DNA from 3 places in the Ruegeria sp. AH7 genome. Region 3 is predicted to be linked to each of the others. Evidence: riboswitches for the same ligand, from Rfam matches in the RefSeq annotation. Region 3 holds a riboswitch; each other region holds the start of a gene.
What was found. A riboswitch is a leader RNA that binds a small molecule or an ion and turns the genes downstream of it on or off. The one in region 3 is predicted to bind cobalamin.
Positions count from the first base shown of each region.

Region 1 (6,739 bases), on a different contig from region 3:
ATGCTTCCCCGAGGCGATCTGCCGTCGCAGCCAGACCGCGGTTCGCCCGCGGTCCCAGTCGCATACATCCTCGTACGAAGCGCTGGTGAAATCCTTTGAAAAAGAAGCGCGCAATCAGTCAAAACTTGTGCATCCCAACATTGCCGGTGTCCACCAGGTGTTCAGAGACAATGAGACCGCCTATATGGCGATCGACTTCATCGAGGGCAAAGATCTTCTGGACACGATCGAAGAACGTAAGACGATACCGCCCGAAGAGGTTGAACAGCTGTTACGCACCACGCTGGAAGCCGTCGGTTTTATTCATAGCGAAGGCATGCTGCACCGGGACATCTCGCCAGATAACATCCTGATCAACCAAGACGGCGAACCGATGATTATTGATTTCGGTGCCGCCCGTGAGAGCGCCGCCAAATCTGACCGCGCAATGTCGATGCTGAGGGTCGTAAAGGAAGGGTATTCGCCGCAAGAGTTTTATCTGCAAGGCGCGGAACAGGATCAATCCAGCGATCTTTATGCGCTGGCGGCTACGTTTTACCATGTGATCAAAGGGGCTGCCCCGCAGGACAGCCAGACCCGGTTGGCGGCTTTGGCTCAGAATGGCAAAGATTGCTACGAGCCACTTGAGGGTGCGGTCGAGGGTTATCCTGTCAGTTTCTTGCGAGCGATTGATCGTGCCCTGAGTATCCCGCCTGAAGACAGGTTCCAATCTGTTCAGGAATGGCAGGATGCGATTGAAGAAAGGATGCCGATCGAAGCGAAGCCCGAACCGGTCGCTGCGGTCGACTTCAACGATAAGGTCGCGGTCAACAGCAAAGCGCCGCGCAAACGCTCAAACTCTATGCTGATGATCGCGCTGATCGTCGCCGGAGTAATCGGTGGAGCAGGGTACTATTTCAGCCAGGGTGGTGAAGTGGATAAGGATGTGGTCGCGATTGCTGCTACCCAGCAGGCGGCTCCGCAACCAGCCACCGATGAAGAGCCTGAAAGCAGCGGCGCGACGGTGCAGGAATCGGAACCGGAACCCCGGCCTGTAGTCGCAGAGCCAGCGGTGGAGAGTGTTGCTTCGGAACCAGCGACGACAGATTCAAACTGGATAGCGTGGACTGGTCCCGCTGTGGATCTACCGTTTGCAACCGTTACAACATCGCAGCCGCAGGGCAGGTTCTCGATGGTATCGCTGGTGCGATCTGACCTTGATCAGGCGACAACGGATTGGTTGAAATCCGGCACGATCATCTATTCCGTAAATGGTCATTTGGTGGTGGATGACAACTCGATCATGCGCGCAATCCAATCACGTGAGGCTAATCCCGAAAGTGGCGAGATTCTCGTGGATATGCGGGTCAGAACCGAAGAAGATAGCCCGGTTTCTGAAAAGAACCTGACCCTTCAAACGGGTAAGGTGGTTGAGCTCACAAATGGAGTTCAGTTCATTACGGTCACCAACGGCAATGGGAAATGGATCAGTAAGGTATTGCGCGCTCCGGCTTCGGCCAAATCAGTTCGCGTGGGCGATATTGTCGTATCAGAAACCGCTTCGCAAATTTCCGTCGAGGGTGAGAACGGTATTACTCAGTTGTTCGAAGAGCTTAGCAATACAGGTGCAGAGCTTGCGTTGTTGACCATCGCGCGGAATGGTGAACTTCAATCGGTGGATCTGCCACTTACGCATTAATGCTTTGGCGGCTTTTATAGTTAAGAGCCGCCTACATTGCCTTGAAGGAAATTCAAGTGTCTCATTCTGAAAGATCTCTGATGCAAGTTCACGAGCCCAGATTTCAACAGGCGGAGGAACGCCAGCGTGAAGTCTTCGATATTTCAACCGTGCTTAACCAGGGTGCTCGTGAATATCAGGAAGATGCCATTCTTTCTGAAAAGCCGATCGGATCTGAGTTAGGGTTCGTGGTTCTGGCAGATGGTATGGGTGGCCACGCGGCAGGGGATGTTGCCTCTAACCTGATCGTTTGTGAGGTGATGAAAGGTTGGTTGGCCGCCGGGCTGAACAAAGACTCATCAAATTCGGAAGTCGTCGCATTCTTGCATGACAGTGCCGAGCGCGCGAACAAGCAGATTTTCGAAGCCAGCCGCAACGATCTGAATGTAAAGGGAATGGGAGCGACTCTTCTCATACTGATCTGCATCGAAGATCGCGCGTTTTGGTTTTCCGTCGGGGACTCGCCACTCTATCTCTGGCGGTCTGGCGAGCTAATACAGCTGAACGAGGATCATTCAATGGCGCCTCAAATCGATATGATGGCGAAACTTGGCATGTTGGATCCCGATTTGGCCCGAAATCACCCCGATAGAAACATGCTTACGTCTGTCATACATGGTGGCGACATCGCGAAGATCGATTGCCCTTCAGACCCGTTTAAGCTTCTGCCAGATGATGTTCTCATTGCAGCTTCGGATGGGCTTCAGTTTCTAGAAGACAAGGACATTCAAGAGGTTGTTACGCGCAATCATGAAGTGAGTTGCGACGCTATTGCGGATAAGTTGATCAGAGCCTTGATTGGCCTTGATGATCCAGATCAGGACAACATAGCTTTCTCTGTTGCAAAGGTTTGTTCTTAGGCGTTGATAGCTGGCGTCGAACTGATGTCGCGGGGCGTCTGTATTTATTACAAACTGGCTTGTCACAACTGAATTCTGCGATTCTTGTAGTGCTGATTGGCCCGCTTTTGTGCTCAACGAGTATCAAATCACCTCTACCAACTCCGCATGTTTGAACAAAGCAGGCCGTGATTTGACTAGATCGAATACATCCTACGCCCATCGCATTTCAGCAACGGCGTCATCGGTGAGCGGAACCCGGACGCCAGGTTGAACAACAGCCGGATCATAGGGTGTGCGATCAAACACCTCACGCACCATATCTGCAAAGAAAGACAGTGGTTTGCTGGGATAAGCGGGGTCAAAGCTCGATTGATCCCAACGTTCGCAGAACTCGGCACAGTCATCGAAATAGATGCTATCACGATGAGCTTGGCGTTTTTCGGGGTTCGCGCCTACGTGCTGTCCGAAGTAAACAAGCTGAAAATCCCCATGGGTGTGCACGCACCACGTGACCTGTTCGCGCAGGAAGGGTTTGAGGATTGAGGCCGCATATTCATCGTGATTATGCGGCGCATAGATGTCACCGATATCATGCAGCAAGGCGCCAACGATCCAGTCTATGTCTGCCCCGTCAAACCAGGCGCGGGTTGCTGACTGCACCGAATGGCCAAGACGTGTGACTTGATAGCCGGACAGGCTTTTGTCGAGCCGCTCCATCGCTTCCAGCAAACGATCTGCCGTTCCTTTGCAGTACTCACGCTCCAGAGTATCGAGGAAGGTGTAATCCTCTTTGTCCCCGTCCTTCATCTGCGTGAATTTCACCTGGTCCATAGCATGTCCTTTGGCGTTTACGTGTGGGTCAGCGGGCGCAAGCAAGCATGCAATTCTGGACTATCCACGCAAACACCGGACTCGGCAAATGAAACCTGTTGTGCCGGTAAAATTTGTAGTCGCCGGAGGTGGGTATTCGATTGCGTTTAAGAGCCTAAAGATGTGCGATGATCCCGCAGCCTGTTCTATGTCACAGCGGCATGCGAAAAGATCGGCGGGCTTGTGCACCCCCGCGCCTTTCACGTTTTGGCATGGCAAGTGGCAAAGGTCTGAACGGCTGTTCCAGCGAAGTCAAAAGCAAGTCGCAGAACGCTGCAACGGCAGGTGAGTGATCTTTAAATGGTGCAGCTGTTTCGTAAGCATGCCTCGCAGCTACTTCATAGCAGGCATTGCCAGGAACACCCGCGATCCATTGCATATAGCCAAGCTGTCCCATCTGACGTGCTTCATCCGCAGGCATGGGGCCTGTATCGAGTTGAATAATCGTCCGTTCCAATAACATCGCGCCCTCCGCGCAAAAGGGAGGAGTGTGGCTGGTCACGGTGATGTGCCGGGGACGCTTGGTCCTTCGGTCGTCTCTGCCGTTCCCAAGGCACCCCGCCCGGGTTCAAGTTGACTGCGGCGCATGGCATCACACACCGTAGATGGCAGGTCTCCTGACTTGCGGGTCAACGCTTTCCCGTTCCTTCCCGAACCCTAGGGCTCAGTGGTTTCCAACGGGGTCGCTCGCCGCTTACAGTTGCGGGGGCAGTCACGGAATTGGGTATGAACCCGCACCGTGTTCCCTTTTCAGCCGACTCGAACCGAGCCGGACACCATCGCTTTCACTGTCTCATACGCGATTCACTATGTCCACTGGGTTTGGCGCAATCTGACAACGCCGAAAATGTCCGCCAAAGCTGAAATGGCAGTGAGTTCAATCCATGCAAAAGGCTTTACAGGGCGTGGCATTCGGGTGCCTTAATGTTCGCAAATGTTGAAGATCTGAACAGAAAGAACCCTCATATGTCGAACCATGGCTACGAGTCCGGCCGATTGAACCTGCCTTTCGTTGGTATCTGTACCTTTGGCAAGTATCCCTATGTCGAGGATTGGGACGCGATTGACGCCGACGTTGCGGTTCTTGGCGCCCCGTTTGATTTTGGCTGTCAATGGCGGTCCGGGGCGCGGATGGGGCCACGCGCGATCCGTGAGGCGTCGACGCTGTTCTCATTCGGCCATGCTGGCGCTTATGACCACGAAGATGATGTCACCTATCTGGATCCGGCCAAAGTAACCATTGTTGATATCGGCGATGCAGACATCGTGCATACCGACACAATGAAAAGCCATGCAAATATCGAGTTTGGGGTGCGCAAAATACTGGAGGCGGGGGCGCTACCGGTCGTCTTGGGCGGCGATCATTCGATCAATATCCCCTGCATCAATGCCTTTGATGATCAAGAACTAATTCATGTGGTGCAAATCGACGCGCACCTGGATTTTGTCGATGAACGGCATGGGGTGCGCTATGGCCACGGAAACCCAATGCGCCGTGCCGCCGAAAAACCCTATGTCACCGGCCTCAGTCAGATCGGCATTCGCAATGTGTCGTCCACCGCTAAGGATGGCTATGCGGATGCCCGCGCCATGGGATCAGACATCCAATCTGTCCGGCAATTCCGCAAAATGGGGGTCGATGGGATGCTGGCCCGCATTCCAGAAGGCGCGCGGTATTATGTGACTATAGACATTGATGCCTTCGACCCATCCATCGCCCCAGGTACAGGTACACCAAGCCACGGCGGATTCATTTACTACGAAGTGCTAGAGCTCATGGCAGGTCTGGCCAAGCGGGGCGACATTGTCGGACTCGATCTTGTTGAAGTCGCACCGGATTATGACGCCACCAGCTCCACCCAAATCCTGGCGGCCCAGTTGCTAATGAACATCATTGGGCGCGTGCTGCATGAAAAAGAGCAGCGTTAGATCTGCCAATCGTCATCTAGTTGTGCCGAGCGTTTGAGCGTGCCACCGCCATCGGCGATGGTTTTATGCTATACTGGGCGCATTGAAGCACTCCTTAAGGGGGATTTTTAGATGACAACGATTGCCAAACTGAACTTTCTAAGAAAACAAGCCGGGTTGCCGCTGATCCGTTTCGACCTGATCAGATTGCGCGAGGAGGATATTCAGGACCTGCGCGACGCCTATGCTGCGATGTACGAAATCTCGGACATCGCGATGGGTGATCGGCGCGGATATTTCGCTCTGGCGCGTGGGCATGGTTATGATCAAGACCTTTGCCATGACGATGACCGCACGTTTCTGACCTGGCACCGGTCCTACGTTTATTCCTTCGAAAAAGCGCTCAACAGCGCGCTGCAGTGGAAGCGCGGGGATGACGAACTAGAACTTACGCTTCCCTATTGGGATTGGACCCAGTTTGCCACGGCGACACATGCCTCGAACGGGCTGCCCAAAGTGGTGGATGATGCGACCTACACAAACAGTGCCGGGGATGATGTTCCAAACCCGCTTGCCCGCGCACACAGCATCTATCGTAGCATTGCGCTGGGTTTGACCGGCGACGAGGTCTTTACACGCAGATACACAACGCGCCTGCGCAGCAATATCCCGTTGCTGGAGGATGAGGTTGAGCGTTACCTGACCAATCCAAACTTTGAAGCCTTCCAGGCCGACTTCAACTTTGCGGCTCATGGCGGTATCCACGTTTTAACGGGTGGCACGGATGCATCGTCGCCATTGCACCGCTCGATTGGAGATATGGGCAGCACAGTGTCCGCGTCTTACGATCCCGTTTTCTGGCTGCATCATGCGATGTGCGACAAGGTTTGGGCAGATTGGCAGGCGTTGTGGCCAGCGGCCAATGTTCCACAGCATGTTCTGGACACAGTTGTATATGATGGTCGGGTGGGCCGCGATCTGATCGATGCGGAAACCTCACTTCGATACATCTATTCCGAGGATTCCGTTGAAGCCGCGATTGGTGCTTTGGGCACCGCAGACAGCGCGCCAGTGGCCACTTTGTCAGCGGCGGCCAGCAATGTGACCGAGGTTCGGCTGGGCACGGTGAAAGCCGGGTTTGTCAGGGCGGAACTTGAATTCCATCGCATGCGCCCGCCGACCGAAAGCTTTGAGCTGCGCGCCTATGTCGACAACGCCAGTTGCGATGCTTCGACAGGGTACAAAGACAAAAGCTATGCAGGGCGCCTTGTCTTTTTTGGTCACGGCACCTGCCCGGGTGCGCCGGGTCATTGTAACCCGGCCTTGGCCGTCCGCGACGATTATGACCAAAGATACAAGCATCCGCTCAGATATGAACATACGCGGTATCGGCTGGACATCA
Region 1 is NZ_JBQFYF010000006.1:83,008-89,746, forward strand. Features, by position in the region: gene ACR0JX_RS14925 (serine/threonine protein kinase) at 1-1,678, shown strand, start outside; gene ACR0JX_RS14930 (PP2C family protein-serine/threonine phosphatase) at 1,759-2,577, shown strand; gene ACR0JX_RS14935 (HD domain-containing protein) at 2,770-3,390, opposite strand; gene ACR0JX_RS14940 (hypothetical protein) at 3,581-3,892, opposite strand; cobalamin riboswitch at 4,020-4,225, opposite strand; gene speB (agmatinase) at 4,396-5,358, shown strand; gene ACR0JX_RS14950 (tyrosinase family protein) at 5,470-6,739, shown strand, end outside.
Region 1: it holds a riboswitch for cobalamin, as region 3 does, so the genes downstream of both, ACR0JX_RS14940 (hypothetical protein) here and ACR0JX_RS18575 (energy-coupling factor ABC transporter permease) in region 3, are expected to answer to the same signal.

Region 2 (6,739 bases), on a different contig from region 3:
CACTGGGAATTGCCCTCGGCCCTTGCTGATCTGGGTGGCTGGCGCAACCGTGATATCGCCGGGTGGTTTGCAGATTTCACCGAGATCATCATGGGCCGGATCGGGGATCGCATGTATAGCGTCGCCCCCATCAACGAGCCCTGGTGCGTCAGCTGGCTGAGCCATTTCGAAGGCCACCACGCCCCCGGCATGCGCGATATCCGAGCTGCTGCGCGCGCCATGCATCACGTGCTGCTGGCCCATGGCCGCGCCATTCAGGCGATGCGCGGGCTTGGAATGTCCAATCTTGGTGCGGTGTTCAATCTGGAATGGGCCGAACCCGCCGATGACAGCCCCGAGGCTCGCAAGGCCGCGGATCTGTATGATGGGATCTATAACCGGTTCTTTCTGGGCGGTGCGTTCAAGAAAGCTTATCCAGCGAATGTTCTGGAGGGGCTCGCGCCTCATTTGCCCACGGGCTGGCAGGACGACTTTGACACCATAGGCGCACCCGTCGATTGGTGTGGGCTGAACTATTACACCCGCAAGCTGATTGCCCCGTCTGATACCGCCTGGCCCAGCCTGAAAGAGGTTCCCGGAGCTTTGCCCAAAACCCAAATGGAATGGGAGATCGAACCAGCCGCCCTCACCCGCTTTTTGACCCGAACGGCGCAGGAATACACTGGCGACCTTCCCCTATTTGTGACCGAAAACGGCATGGCAAGTCCTAAACGGGATCAGGACGATGATCGGATCGACTACCTAAACCAGCATCTTGCGGCCGTTCAGGATGCATTGGATCAGGGCGCCCCAGTCAAAGGCTATTTTGCCTGGTCTCTGCTCGACAACTACGAATGGGCCTTTGGGTATGAAAAGCGGTTCGGTCTGGTCGACGTGGATTTCGAGACGCTGGAGCGTAAGCCTAAAGCCTCATATCTCGCCCTAAAAGCCGCGCTGGCCAAAGGGAACCCTGTTGCCCTGCCGCTCGCGCAGCCAGCAGGGGCAGTCCACGAGCATTGGAACCTGGTGGCCGATATCGGTGGCACCAATACCCGGCTTGGGGTTGTCGAGAACGGTGCGCTAACAGAATTGCGCAAACATCCAACCGGCTCCTTGTCCGACTTACTTAACGCATTTCACAGTTTGCGAGATGACGTCGGAACTGATCCTCAGGCAGTTGTTGCCGCAGGTGCAGGCCCGGTTCAGGCTGGCGTGATTCAACTCACAAACGCAAATCTGGACTTGTCCGAGGCTGAGCTGGCCGAAGCCACCGGTGCCCGGCACACTTATGTCATCAACGACTTCACCGCCGCTGCATGGTCGGTGGCCGAGGTTACGTCCGATGATGTTACCGTCTTGCAGGGGGCGCCCACGCCGCCACTCGGCACGCGGCTGGTGGTCGGACCCGGAACTGGGCTGGGCGTCGGGGCGTTGCTGTATTCCGAAGGGCATTATCACACCGTCTCGGGCGAAGGAGGCCATGTCGGCCTTGCGCCGCGCCACCGGGATGAGGTTGATATCTTTGACGCGGCCCGGCGTATTGCACCCGAATGCTTCTTTGGCGACAGCCTGAGTTTGGAAGCTGAGATGTTCCTCAGCGGCACCGGATTACCGATCTTGTACCGAGCAGTAGCAATCGCGGCGGGTCAAACCAATATCTCCGCGCGCCCGGCGCGGGATATCCTGCAGGATGCGCGATCCGGCACTGATCCGCACGCGGTTCAAACCGCATCTCTGTTCACAACGCATCTGGGCGCTTTGCTAGGGGATATGGCTGTCACATTGATGCCAATTGGCGGCGTCTTTCTGGTCGGTGGCGTGGCGGAAAAAAACCGCTGGCTGTTCGGAGACAGTTTTCTGGATGCCTTCAACAATGGTGGCCGGTTCAGCGAGCTGCGGCGTGGAATGGATCTCTATGTCTCAGAACAGGTCGAATTTGGCATTGTTGGCGCTAACAACTTCTGCAAAAATGCCCTCATGCGGTAGAACCGCCTGACAATTCTCAATGAAGGAACGCGGGATGATCCTGTGCTGCGGAGAAGCGCTGATCGATATGATCACCGAGCCTACAGTCTCGGGTGCCCAAGGGTATGTACCCCATTCTGGAGGTGCAATTTTCAACACGGCGATCGCGTTGGGGAGATTGGGCGCGCCTGTTGGCATGTTGACCGGCCTGTCGTCCGATATGTTTGGTGAACAATTGGCGGATACGCTGAAAGCGAGCCATGTGGATACCTCCCATGTGATCACCAGCGACCGCCCAACCACTTTGGCGTTTGTGAAACTGGTCGATGGTCATGCATCGTACAACTTCGTTGACGAGAACACTGCCGGGCGCATGCTTCAGCCCGAGGATATGCCCGACCAACTGCCCGCCATCTCGACCCTGTATCTAGGCGGTATCAGTCTTGCCTGCGAACCCTGCGCCGATGCTTATGCTGCCTTGCTAAGCCATCACGGGACGGATCGAGCGGTGATGTTGGACCCCAACATCCGACCGGGGTTTATCCAGGATCAGACCAGATACCGCACCCGTTTGAATGCCATGATTGCGCAGACCGATATCCTCAAAGTCTCGGATGAAGATCTGGACTGGATCATTCCGGGGCCCGAAACCCATGCCGAGAAAGTGCCTTTGTTGCTGCAAGCCGGTCCCGCGGTTGTGATTGTTACACGTGGGAGCCAGGGGGCTTCGGGTTATCTACGCGATGGCTCGGAAACCACGATACCGGTTAAAGCGGTTCAGGTTGTCGATACGGTGGGGGCGGGCGATACGTTCAACGCTGGCGTGCTGGCGGAACTTCACCGTTCCGGATATCTGACCAAAGCCGGGCTGCGCGATCTGACAAAAGAAAGCCTGCGTGCAGCTTTAGCGTTGGGTTCAGATGTTGCAGCAGTCACCGTATCGCGTGCCGGGGCCAACCCGCCCTGGGCGCACGAGCTCTAGTCCCAAAAAGGGAAGTCACATGAAACGTTCCGACATCAACCACATCAAGACCGATGCACAGGCCTTTATCCAGTCTTTCGGTTTCATCCTGCCCCCCTTTGCCGACTGGTCTCCGGATCAGATGCGCAGCGCCAAGGCCGACACGATCCGCGCCCGGGGACTGGGATGGGACATCACCGACTACGGGCAAGGCAAATTTGATGAGCTTGGCCTGTTCCTGTTCACCCTGCGCAATGGGGATGAGAACGATCTGAGCCAGGGTCGTGGGATGCTTTATGCAGAAAAACTGCTGATCTCGCGCGACAAGCAGCTGTCGCCGATGCATCGTCATATCGTCAAAGCCGAGGATATCATCAACCGGGGCGGCGGCGATCTGGTGATGGAGATCTATGCCTCGAACCCCGATGGCAGCGTAGACCGCGACACACCGGTTGTGGTGCCCAGCGACGGATGCGATATCACCATCACTCCGGGCGAATTGCTGCGCCTGAAACCCGGCGAAAGTGTAACCCTTATGCCCGGAATCTGGCACGCCTTCTGGGCCGAGCGCGGGGATTGCCTGATCGGCGAGGTCTCAACCGTAAACGACGACCGCACCGATAACGTGTTCGAACAACCCATCCCCCGCTTTGCCACGATCGAAGAAGATACCGAGGCCGAGTTCCTGCTGGTTGCGGATTACTGATCTACCCCGAGATTGACCCGAGCCTCTCAGCGATTGCTTGACAAGCGTGTCTTGTCCAGAATAGCTGACCTGTGATGGTTCCCGCAGCTTTGGGTGCGGGATGAAAATGGGAATACGGTGCGGCCCCCGGAATATCGGAACAGGCCAAGTCCGTAACTGCCCCCGCAACTGTAAGCGGAGAGCGACGCCAAATCACCACTGGCCCGAACAGGCCGGGAAGGTTGGCCAAGCAACGACCCGCAAGTCAGGAGACCTGCCATCACCTGTGAAACCAACCCGGGACGGGGCGTCCTGGAAGGAGGATTGATGGCACATATGCGTCCTATCGGGACTGGCACTTTCGACACGGGCATTCTGCGCGTTGAGGATGGCCATGCATCGCGCGGCTGATCATTTTGTGCTGATCTGCTCGACCTGTCAGGGTGAGATCGAGGCCAGCGCCGCCCAAAGTCTGCTGGACGCGTTGCTACCCGACGGGTTCGCTACGCGACTGATCCCATGCATGGCAGGATGCGAACGTCCCATGGCCATCGGTCTGCAAGCCGAAGGCAAGGCGCAATACCTGTTTGGCGATATTCAAAGTACCGCCGATCTGAATGCAATCGCCGCCTTCGCCCATCAGTACCGCGACAGCGAGAGCGGCTGGACCAGCGCAACGGATCGCCCCCCCGCCTTGCTATTCAAAACACTGGCGCGTCTGCCCCGTCTTCCAAAGGCGGGTAAGGCATGAGCTTTCTGGTCGCAGAGAATCTGGAATACTACGCCCTGAATGGCGATGTGTTGCTGCAAGACGTCTCGTTCTCTTTGGAAGAAGGTGCCATACTTGCCATCGCCGGTCCGAACGGTGCCGGTAAAACAACGCTGCTGAACCTGCTCTGTGGGGTCGAACGTCTGGCGCTGGGGGACGTACGGATCAACGGTCAAAGCCTGCGCAGCCTGTCTGCGCAGGAACGCGCCAGGACCATTGCGGTTGTTGGTCAGCAGGAACTGCCCGATGGCCGCCTAAAGCTGCGCGACTACGTTGCGCTGGGTCAGATTCCCATTCAAAGCGACCGCTCGACAGAAGACCACAAGATGGACCTTGCGCGCGTTCTGCGCACGACCGAGCTAACCCATCTGGCGGATAAGCCGATGCAGCGGCTCTCGGGCGGCGAACGCCAACGCGCTCATATCGCGCGTGCATTGGCGCAGAACCCCTCGCTTTTGTTTCTGGACGAGCCCACCAATCATCTGGACCCTGATGCCAAGGGGCACATGCTGTCGCTGGTGGCCGAGCTGGGCGTGACGGTGGTGATGATCGTGCATGACCTTGTCATGATCCCGGAATTCGCCAGCCATGTCGCGCTGATGAAATCCACACGCATGACGGGCTTTGGGCCAGTCGACCAGATACTAACGCCGGATCATGTGCGCGACACGTTTGGTGTTGACTACCTGTGCTTCCAGCACGAAGGGCGCGTGATCCCGGCGCTGGATATCCGAAAACGAACGCTTTCATCTTAACAGGAGACATTGATGAAACAGAAAATTTGGTCAGCTTTGATGATCACCGGCTTGGCCAGCGGCGCGGCGGCCCATGAAGTAACCGTGGACAATTGCGGCGAACCGCTGGTGTTCGACGCCAAGCCGGAACGGCTGGTTGTGCATGACATGAACATGACAGACATGGCCTTTGCGCTGGGCCTGCAAGAACACATCGTTGGCCTGACCGGTATCACAGGTTGGTATAAGACCAGCCCTGATTTCGATAAGCTGCGCGGTGACATCCCGGAACTGGCGCCGAAATACCCAACCGTCGAAAACCTGGTTGCGGCCGAGCCCGATCTGTTCTTCGCGGGCTGGTATTATGGCATGAAGCCCGGCGGCGACGTGACCCCGGACACTCTGGCCCCGTTCGGCATCAAGACAATGATCCTGACCGAAAGCTGCGTGCATCTAGACAAGGACCGCCCTGAGGCCAGCATGGACCTGCTGTTCAACGATGTGCTGCGTCTGGGTCAGGTCATGCATGTCGAGGAAAAGGCCGAGGAACTGGTAGCAGGCTGGAAAGAACAGCTGTCTGCCATCGAAGCCAAGACCGCCGATCTGGCCAAACCCCGTGTATTCTTACTGGACGGCCCGGCAGATGCGCCCTTTACCGCTGGCAAATTCGCCATCCCCGATGCGATGATCGCAGCGGCTGGCGGCGAAAACGTCACCCATGACATGGATACCAGCTGGGGCCGCACCTCGTGGGAAGCGGTTGCTGCATCGAACCCGGAATTTCTAGTGCTGCTTGACTATCAGACCGGCAACGGGGCAGAGGACACGTTCAAGTTTCTGCAAGAGCATCCAGTGATGTCCCAAACCGATGCGGTAAAGAACGAACGTTGGATCGGCCTGCACTACGAAGAGCTGACGCCCGGACCGGCGAACATCGATGCGATCCAGAAGATGGCGGATGCGATGCACCCGACGGCGACCAACTGATATGGTCCATACGGGCCGGATAGTTGTGCTGGGGGCGGTCGTTTTGACCGCCCTTTTGCTGCTGTCGACAGTCTACGGTACAACCCCGATCCCAGTGTCGGATGTCATTGCTGCCATCGGCCTGGGCACAGGTCTGTCAGAAGGCGAGATGTCACCGCTGCATCGGATCGTGTTTGATCTGCGCCTGCCGCGTGCGCTGTTCGCCGCTGTCATCGGTGCAGGGCTTGGTGTCGTTGGGGTGGTTCTGCAAACCACCACGCGCAACGACTTGGCAGATCCGTTTCTATTCGGTCTCTCGTCGGGCGCGGCTGCGGGCGCTGTTCTGGTCATCACGGTCACCGGCGATGTGCTGGGCATATGGACCCTACCGCTGGCTGCGTTTTGCGGCGGCCTGATCGCATCAGGCATCGTGCTGGCCTTGGTCCAGGGGTTGCGCACAAGTGCACCGGAAAAACTGATCCTGGCGGGGCTTGCCGTGTCTTTCCTGTTCTCCGCCATCACCAACTATCTGATCTTTTCCGGAGACAACCGCGCCGCCCATTCGGTGATCTTCTGGATGCTGGGCGGACTGGGCCTTGCCCGGTGGGAGACGTTTCCACTGGTCTTGATCGGGCTGGCCCTGATCCTGGGCTATGCACTCTATCGCAGCCGCTGGCTTG
Region 2 is NZ_JBQFYF010000004.1:306,654-313,392, reverse strand. Features, by position in the region: partial or broken gene ACR0JX_RS11975 (GH1 family beta-glucosidase) at 1-942, shown strand, start outside; gene ACR0JX_RS11970 (glucokinase) at 1,006-1,965, shown strand; gene ACR0JX_RS11965 (carbohydrate kinase family protein) at 2,000-2,926, shown strand; gene ACR0JX_RS11960 (D-lyxose/D-mannose family sugar isomerase) at 2,946-3,611, shown strand; cobalamin riboswitch at 3,670-3,886, shown strand; gene ACR0JX_RS11955 (DUF1636 family protein) at 3,985-4,341, shown strand; gene ACR0JX_RS11950 (ABC transporter ATP-binding protein) at 4,338-5,114, shown strand; gene ACR0JX_RS11945 (ABC transporter substrate-binding protein) at 5,127-6,080, shown strand; gene ACR0JX_RS11940 (FecCD family ABC transporter permease) at 6,082-6,739, shown strand, end outside.
Region 2: it holds a riboswitch for cobalamin, as region 3 does, so the genes downstream of both, ACR0JX_RS11955 (DUF1636 family protein) here and ACR0JX_RS18575 (energy-coupling factor ABC transporter permease) in region 3, are expected to answer to the same signal.

Region 3 (6,739 bases):
CCATGTCGGGTTCGATACAAACACGCGCGCCTCAGGATTGGCCATGCGGATCATCTCGAACGCTTGACGGCAGGCACCCGTCCCGCCCGGTGTCGCAACGGCGGCAATTTTGGTACGCGGCACCGTATCGCCAAGGATCAGCCCGATCATCGCATCGGCATAGGCCGGATCACCTGCCAGACCGGTATAGGCTTTGCTTTCCTGCTCCTCCAGAATGCGCTTTTCAGCGGCTTTGACCGCACGCATTACCGGGGTAACACCTTCGGCATTCTTGTAGACGCCGACACCCAGGTCGATCTTCTGATCACGCGGGTCTTCGCGGTACATCTGCATCAGCGCCAGGATTTTGTCGGCGGGCTGCGGTTTGAGGTTCTCGAACATCAGATCTCTCCGGTTGCGACGGGCAGGGTTGGGAAGGCACCCCATTCAGCCCAGGAGCCGTCATAAAGCGCGTGGTCTTTTTTGCCCATGCGTTCAAGCGCAAGGCTTAGGATTGCAGCGGTCACGCCTGAACCGCACGAGGTGATCGCCGGTTTAGTCAGATCCACGCCTGCGGCCTCAAACACGGCGCGGCACGCATCGGGCGACTTCATCGTGCCGTCACTATTTAGCAGGCTGCCAAAGGGCACGTTGCGCGAGCCTGGTATGTGGCCCGATCGCAGCCCTTCGCGCGGTTCAGCCTCGGTTCCGGCAAAGCGGGCGGCGGCACGGGCATCGATGATCTCATGATCAGCCAGTTTGGCGGCGGCGGACACCTGTGTTACGTCGCGTACCAGATGGTTCTGTACCCGGACGGTCATATGGCGATCCCGGATCACAGGGGGCAGATCTTCGAACTCTCGCCCTTCGGCCTGCCATTTCGGCAAACCCCCGTCCAGAACGGCGATATTCTCTTGCCCCATCAGACGGAACAGCCACCAGACCCGCGCGGCCGACATCAGCCCGGCCCCGTCATAGACGACCACCTGATGACCATCGCCCACGCCGATCGCCCGCAGGCGTGACATGAACTTCTCGACCGGCGGCGCCATATGCGGCAGGTCCGAGCGGTGGTCCGAAATGTCATCAATATCGAAGAAGCGCGCGCCGGGGATGTGGCCCGCGTCATATTCCGCCTTGGCATCGCGATTCTGCGCAGGCAGGTACCACGACCCGTCCAGAATCCGCAGATCCGGGTCCTTGATATGCGCGGCCAGCCATTCGGTAGATACCAGGGTTTTCGGATCGTCTTGCATCAAAGCCTCCCCTAAGCGAGTCTGAGTTTCCCTATATCCGAGCGGCCAAACGTGCAAGCCATGCCAACGCCTGCACCCCCCGGCACACTGACAATTTTTTCCAAACATACACGTTTGCCTGCTTGACAGGCGGCACGCCGTACCAGACACCTGCCTGACATGGTTTCCAAAGGGGAATTCCCCCTGAAGAATGAAAAGGGAATCCGGTGCGACAGTACCTGTCAATTCCGGAACTGCCCCCGCAACTGTAAGCGGAGTTTCGCCCCATCATGGCCACTGACCGAAGCAATCGGTTGGGAAGGCCGGGATCGAAGCCAATCCGCAAGTCAGGAGACCTGCCATGTGCAAACCGGGCGAAAGCCCAATTTTTAAACCTTTCTGCCGTCGGGTGTGACGGGAAGGAGACCAAACTATGCATATCGAACCGGGCGTCGTAAATGGCGCCAAACTTGTCTTGAGCTACGCCACCGCAACTGGCGCAGGGCTCTATACCGCTAAACTGGCATGGGACAGCCTGAAAAGCAGCGGCCTTGCCAGCCTCGCCATTCGCTCAGCCCTGACCACCGGGCTGGTTTTTACCTTCTTTGAGGTGTTGCCACACTTCCCGGTCGGGGTGTCGGAAGTTCACTTCATTCTGGGATCGACCCTGTTTTTGTTGTTCGGTGCGGCCCCTGCCGCCATCGGCCTGATCGCGGGCTTGTTTATTCAGGGGTTTTTCCTGGCGCCTTTCGACCTGCCTCAGTTCGGGATGAACATGACAACGCTGCTGTTACCGTTGTTTGCCTTGCAGGCCTTGGCCAACCGCATCATTGCGCCGAATACGGCCTATATTGATCTGAAGTATTCTCAGGCACTTGCGCTGTCGACGGCCTATCAGGGCGGTGTCGTCGTCTGGGTGGCGTTCTGGGCCTTTTATGGCCAGGGATTTGGTGCAGAAAACCTCGCCGCCGTTGTCAGCTTTGGCGGTGCGTACCTCCTGGTTATCCTGATAGAACCACTGGCTGATTTGGCCGTGTTGGCCGCAGCAAAATCCATGCGGGATCTGGGTCGGATTGGGCTGTTTACACCCCGCCTCCATAACGCTGCATAGCCCTTTTGCGCCGCGCTACCCTGCGCGGCGCAACCTGAAATGCTGAATGATTCCGATCACGCTGATGATGATCCAGAAGCCTTCAATCAACATCGACGCCAGATTGAAGTTCTGAAGCAGTGAATAGACGATCAAAACAGACCCCAGCAGGTTCACCACGGGAAAAGCCAGATCTTCGGAATTCATGTACCGCATCTGCGTGGCGAAATAGGCGGCAACCACGATCAGAGCCCCGAAGGAACCGATGGCGTCCACGATGGTCAGACTGTTGAAAAACTCACTCATCAATGAACCTTGCCGTTTTCCTGAACATCCGGCTGTTGCGCATAGTGATGCATGTTCAAAAACGCCGCCCCTTCAGCACCTGCGCGATATCCGTGCGGGACATCCGCTGCAAATCGAAGTCCCTGCCCCGTTTGCAAAGACACCCAAGCCTCACCTTTCAGAATGTCCAGCGTGCCGCTGAGCACAAAGACCTCCTCGGTCACACCAGCGGCATGGGCAGGGGACTCATGGCTTTGGTTCGGGTCGAGGTTGACGTGAAATGTCTCTGCCCCCAAGGCCGGATCAAAGGGGAAAACGATCTTGACCTCGATACTGCCGGGAAAGGTAACGGTTTGAAAAACCGACGGATCACCATTCACGGTGTCGATCAACGCGCTGAGCGGCAGCTGAAATCCTTTGGCAATCTTCCAGAGCGTGGCGATCGTCGGGCTTGATTCGCCGCGTTCGATCTGACCTAGCATCGCTTTGCTGACACCGGTGATTTCGGCAACTTTCGACAGGCTCAACCCCGAAGCGGCCCGCACATCCCTTAGTTTCAGTGTTATTTCGTCCGGAGCCATGCCGTTGTCTTTCGAATCCTCTTGTGCGTTATAGCGCACATATGGTACGTGCGCTATAACGCACATTCCCCGCATATCGCAACCGGGGCAAAAGGGAAACAGCATCATGCCAATGTACCGATCCAGAACCTCTACCCACGGCCGCAACATGGCCGGTGCCCGCGGCCTGTGGCGTGCCACCGGTATGCAGGACGATGATTTCGGCAAGCCGATCATCGCCATTGTCAACTCCTTCACTCAATTCGTGCCGGGTCACGTCCACCTGAAGGATTTGGGCCAGATGGTCGCGCGAGAGGTTGAAAAGGCTGGCGGTGTTGCCAAGGAATTCAACACCATCGCGGTGGATGACGGCATCGCCATGGGCCACGACGGGATGCTCTATTCCTTACCCTCGCGCGAAGTAATCGCGGATTCGGTGGAATACATGGTCAACGCCCATTGCGCCGATGCGATGGTCTGTATCTCGAACTGTGACAAGATCACGCCAGGCATGTTGATGGCTGCGATGCGTCTGAACGTTCCAGCGATCTTTGTCTCGGGCGGGCCGATGGAGGCTGGTAAAATCGACATCGCTGATCTGGATGCCAAGAAGATCGACCTTGTAGATGCCATGGTCGCCGCCGCTGACGACCGGTTCACCGACGAGCAGGTTCAGCATATCGAGGAAAACGCCTGCCCCACTTGCGGCTCGTGCTCGGGCATGTTCACGGCGAACTCAATGAATTGTCTGGCCGAGGCACTGGGTTTGGCACTGCCAGGCAATGGCTCCACCCTCGCCACTCATGCGGACCGCAAACAGCTGTTCCTTGAAGCGGGTCGCCGGATCGTCGAGATCACCAAGCGGCACTACGATCTGGACGAAAAAGGCTTCCTACCACGCGAGATCGCAACGTTTGATGCGTTCGAGAACGCCATGAGCCTGGATATCGCCATGGGTGGATCGACCAACACGGTCCTGCATCTGCTGGCAATCGCCCACGAAGGCGGCGTCGATTTCACCATGTCCGACATGGACCGGTTAAGCCGTAAGGTGCCGTGCCTGTGCAAAGTCGCACCGAACACCGAGAATGTGCATATGGAGGACGTCCACCGCGCCGGTGGCATCTTCTCGATCCTCGGTGAACTCAGCCGCGCTGGGTTGTTCCACAACCACTGCAGCACTGTTCACACGCCGACCATGGGCGAAGCAATTGCCAATTGGGACATCAAGGTTGCCAACAACCCGGCGGCGCAGGACCTGTTCAAGGCAGCCCCGGGCGGTGTACGCACCACGCAGGCGTTCAGCCAGTCGAACCGGTACAAGGAACTGGACACCGACCGCGAAGGCGGTGTGATCCGGTCCAAGGAACATGCGTTTTCGCAAGATGGCGGTCTGGCCGTTCTGTTCGGCAATATCGCCCGCGACGGCTGTATCGTGAAAACAGCGGGTGTGGATTCCAGTAGCCTGACCTTCACCGGCTCGGCCTATGTCTGCGAAAGCCAGGATCAGGCGGTCAGCGACATCCTGACCGGCAAGGTGAAAGAGGGTGACGTGGTCGTCATCCGCTACGAAGGCCCTCGCGGTGGGCCGGGGATGCAGGAAATGCTCTACCCAACCTCTTATCTGAAATCCAAAGGTCTGGGCAAAGCCTGCGCTTTGTTAACCGATGGTCGCTTCTCGGGCGGTACATCGGGCCTGTCCATCGGCCATGTCTCACCCGAGGCGGCCGAAGGCGGCGTGATCGGTCTGGTCCGTCAGGGTGACACGATCGAGATCGACATCCCAAACCGCTCAATCCATCTGGCTGTGTCGGATGAGGAACTGGCGCAGCGACGCGCCGAGCAAGACGAAAAAGGCTGGGAACCGGCAGAACCACGCAAGCGCAAGGTCTCTACCGCGCTGAAAGCCTATGCCAAACTGACCACCAGCGCCGCCAAAGGGGCCGTGCGTCAGGTTTGAGTCGGAAACCACTCAACAAATACGGCCCACCCATCTGGTGGGCTGTTTTTGTTCTGTAGCGTGGGAGGAAGCAGGCTTCAGATCTATGACCTCAAACGCCCACTTTCAATTTCATCAACTTCTTAGGAAGTCACTCGTCTGACGGAAAACCAGACCCAAAAGCTCAGTGCAACCGCTGACGCTGAAATAATAGTTATGATGGTCCCCGGTACGAAATTAACGTAGCCGGGAAAATCGACAAATAGCAGATAGCCGACATCGGCAAGACCGCCGACCATACCTGTTACCCAAATGGCAGTTATGTTTTTCCGCCAGATAAAGATTGCGCCGATGATCGTCGCGATGCCGAACCAACCTAGGTTCCATCCATGCTGATTGAGTACGCCTTCCACTGCTGTGTGATAGTCGGCTTCAAGCGCAACCGGATCAACGGCATCGGCAATAGCTTGAAACCCCACCGTGGCATCACTCATTAGCACCATCACACCCGCGAGCGTATGTACCAATCCCCAAATAATCCAAAGGACCGCGGCAATCTTGAGCGCCAGTGTATGTGGGGCTGTCATGTCGTCTTCCTTGTCATTGAAGCCAAGAGGCCATCTCGTTAAGTTGATTTTGTCCATTAAACAAAAAAGTAGACTTAGTCAACTAAATGCAAGACACCGATCTCGCCCTACTTATAGACCGCTTGATGCGCAAAATTCATTCTGGACTACAGGAACGCGCGCCCGGCTTTGATAGAGAGGCAGTTGGGCCCGGCGGGGGCATTGTGCTGATGACGCTTGCGGATGCCGGGCGGATCAGCATGAATGAACTCACAAAACGTGTCGCTCGCGACAAATCACAAATGACGCGTATGGTCCGATCTTTAGAAGCCAAAGGGCTTGTACGGCGAGAAGTGGCTCCAGACGATGGTCGCGTCAGCTTGATCTTTTTGACGCCCAAAGGATCGGAGATTGTTGGGGAACTAATGCAGACAGTCGCAGAGGTTGTCGGCGAAATCCTAGAGCCAATTTCAAAGAGTGAACGAAAGACCCTTCAGTCGCTGCTCGCACAGGTCGTTTAGGAGTGCTCAGTAAGGGAACGGACGCTCGTAGCCATCACAGCATTTTGCACCTTGGGCTCGAAGCAGAAACAGACGTACAAATCGTGTTCCAAGCAGATGCATCTTTGCCAGGGGCGCCCATTGCCCCTCAATCGCCCAATTTGGCGTGCACCTCGTCCAGATCGATCTCACCGATGGGCATCTTGTTCCCGGGGTTTTCGAAATCATATTTGAACAGCTCGAAGTCCTGTTTGTAGATTTCATAGACCAGATGCATCGACAGATCGTCGAAATAATCCTCGACCGGATGCGAGCGTTTTGGGCCATGCCCCTCGGATTCGTTGAATCGCGGGATGTCGGACAATGTCACCGGATGGGCGGTTTCGACGTGGTCCAGAACACCCTGCATCCCGTCATTGAACGCCTCGGTCCAGAAAATCCGATCATACTGACCGCCATTCACTATAAAGGTCGACACATGCCCCGACATGGCTGACCAGTGGATATCCGGGTCCATCGGGCGGCGCCAACGGATCGTGTCGCGCGCAAACAGCAGGAACCGGCGGAAGCTGGCAATCTGGTCAA
Region 3 is NZ_JBQFYF010000009.1:112,543-119,281, forward strand. Features, by position in the region: gene ACR0JX_RS18565 (amino acid aminotransferase) at 1-381, opposite strand, end outside; gene sseA (3-mercaptopyruvate sulfurtransferase) at 381-1,235, opposite strand; cobalamin riboswitch at 1,379-1,592, shown strand; gene ACR0JX_RS18575 (energy-coupling factor ABC transporter permease) at 1,648-2,325, shown strand; gene ACR0JX_RS18580 (CBU_0592 family membrane protein) at 2,341-2,610, opposite strand; gene ACR0JX_RS18585 (helix-turn-helix domain-containing protein) at 2,610-3,170, opposite strand; gene ilvD (dihydroxy-acid dehydratase) at 3,277-5,109, shown strand; gene ACR0JX_RS18595 (hypothetical protein) at 5,232-5,675, opposite strand; gene ACR0JX_RS18600 (MarR family winged helix-turn-helix transcriptional regulator) at 5,762-6,175, shown strand; gene ACR0JX_RS18605 (sulfotransferase family protein) at 6,303-6,739, opposite strand, start outside.